3 regions of the Ureibacillus chungkukjangi genome follow, and region 1 is predicted to be linked to each of the others. Evidence: predicted binding sites of a transcription regulator. Region 1 holds the regulator's gene; each other region holds the start of a gene.

Region 1 (3,289 bases):
TCATGATTATGTCGATTTTTAATATTCAACTCAGGACGATAGCCATTATCAACGGCACGTCTCATTCCTCTTTTAATTTTTGCATTGTGAATTTTGCGTTGATATTCTTCCACAATTGCTAAAATTTCAAGTAGCATCGTATCCATCTCATTTAAGCTCATTGGACCGGCGTTATTTAACGAATAAACTGTTGTCTCATTCTTGTGTAGTAAATGCAGTACCGCCATTCGTGCATTACCACGTCCTAAACGTGTTTCGTCTTGCACAAATAATACTTGGACATTCTTTTCTTTTATATAATCTAGCATTTCTAAAAGGCCTTCTCTTTCAACCTCGTAACCGCTATGCTGATCTTGAAATACCTCTAGAACTTGAAAGTCCATGTCCTTTGCAAACGATCGCAGCTCCTCTTCTTGTCGAACAAGTGACGTCTCTTGCGTATTTTTCTCTGTACTTACCCGTGTATAAATGACGGCTTTGTTTTGTTTACTCATGGGTTTTTAATCGCTACCTCTACTGAATGAAGCTCTTCTTCACTCTTTAAATTTGCAATATAGATACTTTTTTCATTTACAGGAATAGTTAAAGGATGTCCTGCAACAATATGCTCTCCATTAAGTGCATTTTCAGCTTTCACTTGTTTAATCCACTCTTGCTTTGTCATTTTACCACGGTATTGTTCTGCTAAAGTCCATAATGTATCACCATGTTGAACTTCGACTTGTTCGTATGTTGTACTGCCATTATCAGTTATTAATAGAAATGCACCCATCACAAAGAAAGCAACGAATAACACAACGATATAAGAATTTTTTTGTAAATATTTCATAATTAAAACCTCTTTTCGAATATTTGTTCTCACGAATGTATGTTCTTACTTTAATACGAACACTTGTTTTTGTCAACAGCATTTTCGAACCTATGTTTGCATTTCTGTTCTTCCACTGATATACTATATGTAACTAATAGAGATACATATTCACAAAAAGAGGTGATAGAGTTGAAAAAAATATCAAAAAGGCAGGAAGATATTTTAACATTCATAAAAGAAGAGGTTCGCACTAAAGGTTATCCACCTTCTGTTCGTGAAATTGGAGAAGCAGTAGGACTTGCCTCAAGCTCAACAGTACATGGACATTTAGCTCGCTTAGAAAGCAAAGGCTTAATCCGACGTGACCCAACAAAACCGCGCGCAATCGAGATTTTAGATCAAGAAGAAGCGGCAGTTCAAAAGCAATCTGTAGTCCATGTTCCTCTTGTAGGTAAAGTTACAGCTGGTCTACCAATTACAGCGATAGAAAATATTGAAGAATACTTCCCTCTACCAGATGCTTATGGCACTAGCGAAGAGAATCTTTTCATGCTAGAAGTAATGGGAGAATCAATGATTGAAGCTGGTATTTTAGATGGAGATTATGTAGTAGTTAAGCAAACAAACACAGCGAACAACGGAGAAATTGTTGTAGCTATGACTGAGGACGATGAAGCAACGGTAAAACGCTTTTTTAAAGAGAAAACTCATTTCCGTCTTCAACCTGAAAACTCAAGTATGGACCCAATCCTAGTAAATCAAGTATCGATTTTAGGTAAAGTTGTAGGATTATATCGTAATATTCATTAAAAAAGGTTGTCTCGTTGGTCATTAGACTGTGAGACAACCTTTTTAATGTGGTTTTGAGTTAGTGATTGATCACATAAAGTTGCTTGTGAGCGTTTAAGGGTGCGTTGTGTTCATATAATTTGATTTATGATCACTTGGCAAATTTTCTAGTATGAATAACCTAGCTTTCTCGCGGTTAACTGCATGGGTCATACATACACCAACGCTGGCTATGTCATCGCGTATACCCTACCCTATGACTGAATAACTCCAACCCCATTTTCAACCTTACTCTTACAAGCATCGATGAATGACTTGAACAGATTTTTCGCATGCTCATCCTCTGCTATTGCCATTTCCTCTGGATGCCATTGGACGGCTACGCAATATGGATAATCCTTCATTTCGATAGCTTCAATGATGCCGTCACTTGATTTGGCTGTGATTTCGAATATTTCGGGCACCTTTTTAAGGGCTTGGTGATGGAATGAGTTGACTGCAATCTTTTCTTTGCCTACTATTTCATGCAACTGACTGCCCTTTGTAATCTCGATAAAATGCGATGCCTCTCTCCTGCGCGCATTTTGTTGATGGAGAATTGGCGTTTGCTCATATTGAGAATTGATATCTTGATAGAGTGTCCCACCTAAAGCGACATTCAAAAGCTGAATTCCACGGCAAATCCCGAAAATCGGTAACGTTTTCTTTAGAGCAGCTTCTGTTAGCATTAGCTCAACTTCATCACGCTCTAGCATAATATGGCCGATTTTAATATGGGGCTCTTCATCGAAAAAGTGAGGGTGCACGTCTACCCCACCCGTTAACAGTAAGCCATCAATTCCATCAAGCAGCTGATCTACATCACTTTCAACGCCAAAAGGAATATTAACCGGAATCCCACCTGCTTGAATAATAGATTTTACATATGCTTCATTAATACAGTATTGCCCATTGTTCGTTGTCATTGTTACACCAATAATCGGTTTCATCCAAACACCTCCAAAATCTTTAAATAGTTACTTGCTTTAGAATATTCTAGATTAAAATGGTATTTCCTCTTATAACTTGCATGAAGTTTCAATCCCAGTGCCAATCATTATATGTGTAGTAATCCGCTAAAGAGATAGGCTTGTAATTTGAGCAAAAATCCAGGAGATGTTGCCTTCTTTTCTCCAGATTACTTGCGTCAGAAAAAATTTCACATACTTCACTTTTATTTTTAAAATCAAAATCTATCAAACAGAATATTTCATTATCATTATCACCATAGGGGGAAAAATTTCCGTATCGACAAGTTTGACAGGCTGCGATTCTTATATTCTTTGGTAGTGCTTTTTGAAAATTTTTTACGCCAAGCTCCGTAACATTCGATATTTTAGAAATGACATGTTGATTTTCTAAAAAGACTTCATATTGAATAATTTCCAATTCGCCGTCTATTGTTCGCTCAGTCAATGCTTTTGTAGGAAGCGTTGACAACTTATCGTCAATCAGATAATTAACTAAAATTATTCTAAGCAAATTGTCATCCCCTTTCTATAACGAAGCATCTAATCTATTAACATTAAATAATTCCTACTATTTAAAATATCGGAATTACAAAATATTGTAAAACTACTTAAAAATTTAGCTGAAAATTTATCCCGAAACTAATCTCCTATTTTATCAGCTTAATATTTACGAAAATCC
Region 2 (3,289 bases), 510 kb from region 1:
TGTCGTTATAAGAACTCGCTCTTGTTTTCTTACGCGTTCGTTAATTTCATCGATTAAATCATCTATTTGTCCTTCTATTGGTCGTACATCAATTGTTGGATCTAGCAATCCTGTTGGACGAATGATTTGCTCTACCATTTCTGGTGTATGCTCTATTTCATATGGCCCTGGTGTTGCAGAAACATAAATTGCCTGACTTACATGCTTTTCAAATTCTTCAAATCTCAATGGTCTGTTATCTAAGGCAGATGGTAGGCGGAATCCATGATCTACTAAAACGCCTTTTCGGGCTTGGTCACCGTTAAACATTCCACGAATCTGCGGCAATGTTACGTGACTCTCATCGACTACAAGTAAAAAGTCCTTTGGGAAGTAATCGAGTAATGTATAAGGTGTAGCGCCAGCATCTCTCAAGGTTAAGTGACGCGAATAGTTTTCAATACCTGAACAGAAGCCCATTTCACGCATCATTTCTAAATCGTAGTTTGTACGTTGCTCTAATCGCTGTGCTTCTAATAATTTATCCTCTGAACGGAATTTTTCTAGCTGGTGCTCTAGTTCCACTTCGATATTTTCAATAGCTTTCACCATTTTTTCTTCACGTGTTACGAAGTGGGATGCCGGGAAGATGGCAACATGATCACGATCACCTAAAATTTCACCTGTTAATGCATCTACTTCACGAACTCGGTCGATTTCATCTCCAAAAAACTCTACACGAAGACATTTTTCATCTTTTGAAGCTGGGAATATTTCAACAACGTCTCCTCTTACTCGGAATGTCCCGCGTGTAAAATTGACATCATTTCTTTCATATTGGATATCAACTAATTTTCTTAATAATTGATTTCGTTCGATTTCCATTCCTGTTCGTATGGAAACAACCATTTCTCGATATTCTTCCGGATTCCCCAAGCCATAAATACAGGATACTGAAGCAATGATAATTACATCATCTCTTTCAAACAGTGCGGATGTTGCAGAGTGTCTTAACTTATCAATTTCATCGTTTATGCTGGAATCTTTTTCGATGTATGTATCTGTTTGCGGTACATACGCTTCTGGCTGAAAGTAATCATAGTAACTAACAAAGTATTCTACTGCATTGTTGGGGAAAAACTGCTTAAATTCACTATAAAGCTGTCCTGCTAATGTTTTATTATGTGCAATTACTAGCGTTGGCTTCTTTACTTCTTGTATAACATTAGAAACTGTAAAAGTTTTTCCTGTACCTGTTGCTCCGAGTAACGTTTGGTGTTTTTTGCCCTCTTGAATGCCCTTCACAAGCTCTTGTATGGCATTCGGCTGATCGCCACTCGGATGGTATACAGATTGTAAGTCAAAAGTGGCCATTTTTTGTTCGTCCTTCCATCCAAATCTTGTATATTTATTTTAACATATCCCTTTTTAAATTACGAGAAATATGCGAACGTACGTTTTTAATTTTATTTCTTACTTCTACTATTTTCTAATTTTAATCTTTTAAAACATCTGATGTGGAATTTGTCTATGATTTTATTCTTTTCCATCATTTTCACTACTCTAAACACAAAAAGTCGCCTTCAGTTTCATATCCCTAAGAGGGACTACTGCCAAGGCGACTTTTTAAACATTATTTTCATTTACATTACCGACTCTTGTGTCTCTTCCATTTCTTGAGTTTCTTGTAATTCACTTAGCTCTTTTGTGTACTCATAAAAAGCTTCTTCGTTTCTTTCGTCTAATGCACTATCGATGAGATCTTTCAGCTGTTCAATTCTTTGCAATCTTTGCATTCGGTTCAAAAACAAGTCCAAATAAATGTCATTCAATAACTTTTCAGATTCGTTTGCATGTTGATAGTGTCCAACTGCCTTAAGAAAATCTGTGTATGAATAATATTTATCCATCGATATCACCCCGATTCCCTTTTTTCTATTATAAAAAAACAGATATCAATTTGCAATATTTTCTGAAAAATAGATCTATTTTTTCATGAGCTTAGGGAAAAATTCCTACACTTTGGGATGAATCCTTTATTTTCCACTATATTCCTAGTTAATACAATGAAATTATTATTTAAATATAATTTCACAAAGTTGTCAAAATCTTCTGTTGAATCAGTAAAAAGTTCATATTATGATTTATTTAAATTAGTTATTTAGCATTAAAAAATTATCTAAGGAGGAATTTTTCAATGACAAAGGATATACCTGTTTTAGATTCATACCGGATTAATTTAGATACTTATTTGGTTGCGCCATACAAAGAGGGAGAAAAAATTTATTCTTACATTTTTGATAAAAATGGCGAGTATATTGTAAAGCGTAAGCCGTTTTACATAATTCGTAAGTCTTGCGATTTATTTGGATATAATTATAACGCAGCAATTCGGTTCTCAAAGAATTTCTTTGGTAAAGATAAGCATAAGGTGCCAATCAATCTTCCTCATCTGGAAGCACCAAATATAATGATTCCAATTTATTCTCCTTCGTCACCTAATAATATTTGGATTGGACTTCATGGCATTTCAATCATCAGCGACCCTAAACTTCCTACCGAAATTACTCTGCCTGATGGAAAAGAGCATCCATTACCAGTTAGCTTTACTTCTTTTCAAACACAATATTTACGTGCAATTGAGTTATATAAACATGTCTTTAATCTAAAACAAGAGATTAAACCTGAAAATAAACCTAAGCCAAAACCCCTTAAACCAATTAATCCTATTTATCCGCTAAATCAAGATCAAGATCTAGATCAAGATGATTAGTATGTGAAGCTTTATTTAAGAATTCTTTAAGTAAATCTTCAACATGATTTCTCAATCTAATATTCGAGTATCTTCGAACATCCATGACCTTCTTATAATGAAATTGATATTCTGTAAACATTTCATCTCGTCTACCTTGTACTACTCTTAATTGATGATTTTTCAAATACACCTTAGTGCTTCTTAACTCACTTTCAGCATATTTTCTTGCTTCATCAATTAAATAAATATATGGACGCTTTAATTTAAACTGCCCAGTCTCTATTTGTGCTTGATCATTTTCTAGTACAATCAGGAGCATAGGTAAATATATTGCTGCTTCTAGATATGGGACAGCTTCAATGGGAATATGTGCCATTAAAAACCCTCCTAATAATAGAACATTTGTTCTTATTATTATAATACAACAAATCAGAAATAATGCAATTATGATTTGGAGGTAAATAATGGGGAATTTCATCAACCCTAAAGAGAGTCGAAGAAGAGATAATTTAAGATTGCAATCATTTTTGTTAAAGAACTAAATTTGCTAAATAA
Region 3 (3,289 bases), 1.8 Mb from region 1:
TTGAAGAAAGACATGCAAGTGGCGCACAGATTTTCTCACAAGCAGGTACTTATGCTCCTACATTAGGGGTTCTTGGTGCCGTTGTAGGTTTAATGGCTGCGTTAGGGGATATGAACGATATCGATAAATTAGGACATGCCATTACAGGTGCATTCGTTGCCACATTACTTGGTATCTTTACTGGGTATGTACTATGGAATCCATTTGCCAATAAGTTAAAACGTAAATCTGCAGTTGAAGTAAAACAAAAAACATTAATGATCGAAGGGATTTTATCTGTATTAGAAGGTGAAGCACCTCGAGTTATAGAACAAAAACTAGCATCTTACTTACCGACGGAGGAACGCCGTAAAATCACAGACGAAAGCGGGGCGGGTGATAATGGCAAAGAAAGCTAAAAAGAAAAAGCATGATGAGCATGTTGATGAATCATGGCTTTTACCTTATTCGGACTTAATGACCCTGCTCTTAGCTCTGTTTATAGTACTCTTTGCTTCAAGTTCGATTGACCAAGAGAAGCTCAATAAGATGTCCAATGTTTTTAATGAGATTTTAGATGGTGGTTCTGGCATTATGGATCATACCTCTGTGGTAGAAAAACCTGATACCGTTGTAGATGGAATATCTGCAGAGGAGGCCGCATACCTTCAAGATCAAAGAGAGCTACAGGAAATTCAAGAGCAATTAGATAATTTTATCGCAGTTAATGAATTAGAGAGTACATTCGCTACTAAAATGACCGATGCAGGGTTATTAATAACAATCCGAGATAGTATTTTATTTGATCCGGGTAAAGCTGATGTAAAGCAAGATTATGTGACAATTGCTGATGAATTATCAACAATTCTACAATTAGACCCTGCAAGACATATTGTTGTTACCGGACATACAGATAACGTTCCACAAAACACAGCTGAGTTTAGCTCAAACTGGGAATTATCCGTAATGCGTGCGGTTAACCTGATGAAGTTGATTATTGATAGTAATCCCGCGCTAGATCCAAAATATTTCAGTGCGAAGGGCTACGGTGAGTTTAACCCGATAGCATCAAACGAAACTGCAGGTGGTCGAGCACAAAATCGCCGTGTTGAAGTACTTATTCAACAATTAGTACAAGAAGACGGTAGTAAAGTTCCTGAACTAAATTAATTTAAACGAAAACTCGGAAGCCATTATGCTTTCGGGTTTTTTTGATGAATAAGAAAGAAAATTTTTCCTATCCACATAAGTGCAACTAACTAAAGGATAATTGCTAAAAGGCTTAGTCCCTAGCCCAATTTTCTAATTAAATTATTTTCCTTTGACTAAGCGCGAACAAAAGTTTATAATTTGAAACAAATGTTTATTAATCGAGGTGGAATGTGGATTGAATGAAAAAGAGCAGCTAGTTCTCCAAGCTATCAAGAACAATCCTTTTTTATCCCAACAGGAAATGGCTGAGGCACTAAATATGTCACGCCCAACTCTTGCTAATATAATTTCTGGCCTTATTAAAAAAGGGAAGATCGTCGGTCGTGCCTATGTGTTGCCTGAAAGAAATGCTATTTTTGCTATCGGAGGAGCCAATGTTGACCGAAAGTTCTATATTGATGGACATGTACAATATGGAACCTCTAATCCCTCAAGGGTTACTGAAAGTGTAGGTGGAGTTGCAAGAAATATAGCTGAAAATTTAGGGCGCTTTGGAAATGAAGTAAAGCTAATTACCTTAATGGGTCAGGATCAGGGTGCTAAATATATCGACAAAGAAAGTCAGGGCTATATAAATCTTGACTATGCCGAGATATTACCGAATGTAAAGACAGGCTCGTATAGTGCAGTATTGGATCAAAATGGCGAATTAATACTGGCAATGGCAGATATGACAATCTATGATTCCTTGCAGCCATCAATCTTAAAAAAACACGAAGCAATTTTAAGTAATGCGAAATGTATTATTGTCGACCTAAACTGTCCAAAAGAAACTGTACAATATCTACAAAGCCTTGTAAGCGTAAGAAATATTCCTTTTGCAATTATTCCTGTATCAGCACCTAAAATTAAAAATATGCCAGATGATTTAATCGGAGTAACTTATTTTATTTGTAATCAAGACGAAGCTGAGGCGTATCTCAATATTCGAATTCTGAACGACCACGATTATTCAAATGCTGTCAAAATGCTCTTAGAAAAAGGGGCAAGCAATGTTATTTTAACCTTGGGCGACCAAGGAGCTATGGTTGGCAACATGGAAGGTGTCTTTTATTTGAAAGCGGAAAAGGTAAAGGACATTATTGATGTAACAGGTGCTGGAGATGCTTTTGTTGGTGGATTTATACATGGTATTTTAAATGACGAATCCTTTATGAGCGCCGTGAAATTTGGTCACTTGAATGCAACGAAAACCTTACAGTCAGATAAAACAGTTAGACAAAATATTACAACAGATGAATTAAACTATTGGAGGAACAACTAACATGGAAAAATACTTATCTTATTCACATGAAGTGCTAGAAGCAAAGGAAAAGGGGCTACCGATTGTAGCGTTAGAGTCTACAATAATCTCACACGGGATGCCTTACCCACAAAATGTACAAACAGCTAGAGAAGTGGAACAAATTATTCGTGACAATGGTGCCGTACCAGCAACTATTGCAATTATCGATGGCAAAATTAAAATCGGTTTAACGGATGAAGAGCTTGAAATGTTCGGTAATGCAGACAATGTAGCCAAAACTTCTCGCCGGGACCTTGGTTATTTAGTAGCTACAAAAAAACTTGGAGCTACAACTGTAGCAGCAACTATGATTGCGGCTGAGCTTGCTGGAATCGAACTATTTGTAACTGGCGGTATTGGTGGAGTGCATAGAGGTGCCGAAGAAACAATGGATATATCTGCGGACTTAGAGGAGCTTTCTCAAACGAATGTAGCAGTTGTATGTGCAGGGGCAAAATCGATTCTGGATATTGGGTTAACTCTAGAATACTTAGAAACAAAAGGGGTTCCAGTAGTGGGATTTGAAACAGATATGTTGCCAGCATTTTATACACGTGAAAGTGAATTCTCAGTAAGCTTCCGTGTAGATTCGGCTAAAGAAGTAGCTGATATGATGCGAGCTAAATGGGATTTAGGATTACAAGGTGGAGCTGTGATTGCTAATCCAATACCAGTAGAAGATGCACTAGAAGTAAGCTTCATAAACGGAATTATTGAAAAAGCATTAGTTGAAGCTGAAGAAAAGGGCATTAAAGGAAAAGACGTAACGCCATTCCTACTAGGTAAAGTTAAAGAATTAACAGAAGGAAAATC

The links. The regulator LexA, encoded in region 1, represses DNA repair genes until DNA is damaged. The targets are predictions, from matches to a motif close to CGAACATATGTTCG.
Region 2: a site for LexA is predicted at 1,427-1,440, ahead of uvrB (excinuclease ABC subunit UvrB). Genes of this name have one in related genera too.
Region 3: a site for LexA is predicted at 1,312-1,325, ahead of LG296_RS16415 (carbohydrate kinase). Genes of this name have one in related genera too.

Annotation. Positions count from the first base shown of each region.
Region 1 covers NZ_CP085009.1:1,500,528-1,503,816, reverse strand. The annotation lists gene LG296_RS07360 (recombinase family protein) at 1-494, opposite strand, end outside; gene LG296_RS07355 (LysM peptidoglycan-binding domain-containing protein) at 491-829, opposite strand; gene lexA (transcriptional repressor LexA) at 1,001-1,621, shown strand; gene LG296_RS07345 (gamma-glutamyl-gamma-aminobutyrate hydrolase family protein) at 1,855-2,589, opposite strand; gene LG296_RS07340 (hypothetical protein) at 2,678-3,121, opposite strand.
Region 2 covers NZ_CP085009.1:993,182-996,470, reverse strand. The annotation lists gene uvrB (excinuclease ABC subunit UvrB) at 1-1,353, opposite strand, end outside; gene LG296_RS04985 (IDEAL domain-containing protein) at 1,623-1,889, opposite strand; gene LG296_RS04980 (competence protein ComK) at 2,177-2,752, shown strand; gene LG296_RS04975 (hypothetical protein) at 2,706-3,110, opposite strand.
Region 3 covers NZ_CP085009.1:3,296,454-3,299,742, reverse strand. The annotation lists gene motA (flagellar motor stator protein MotA) at 1-398, shown strand, start outside; gene motB (flagellar motor protein MotB) at 382-1,149, shown strand; gene LG296_RS16415 (carbohydrate kinase) at 1,367-2,455, shown strand; gene LG296_RS16410 (pseudouridine-5'-phosphate glycosidase) at 2,457-3,289, shown strand, end outside.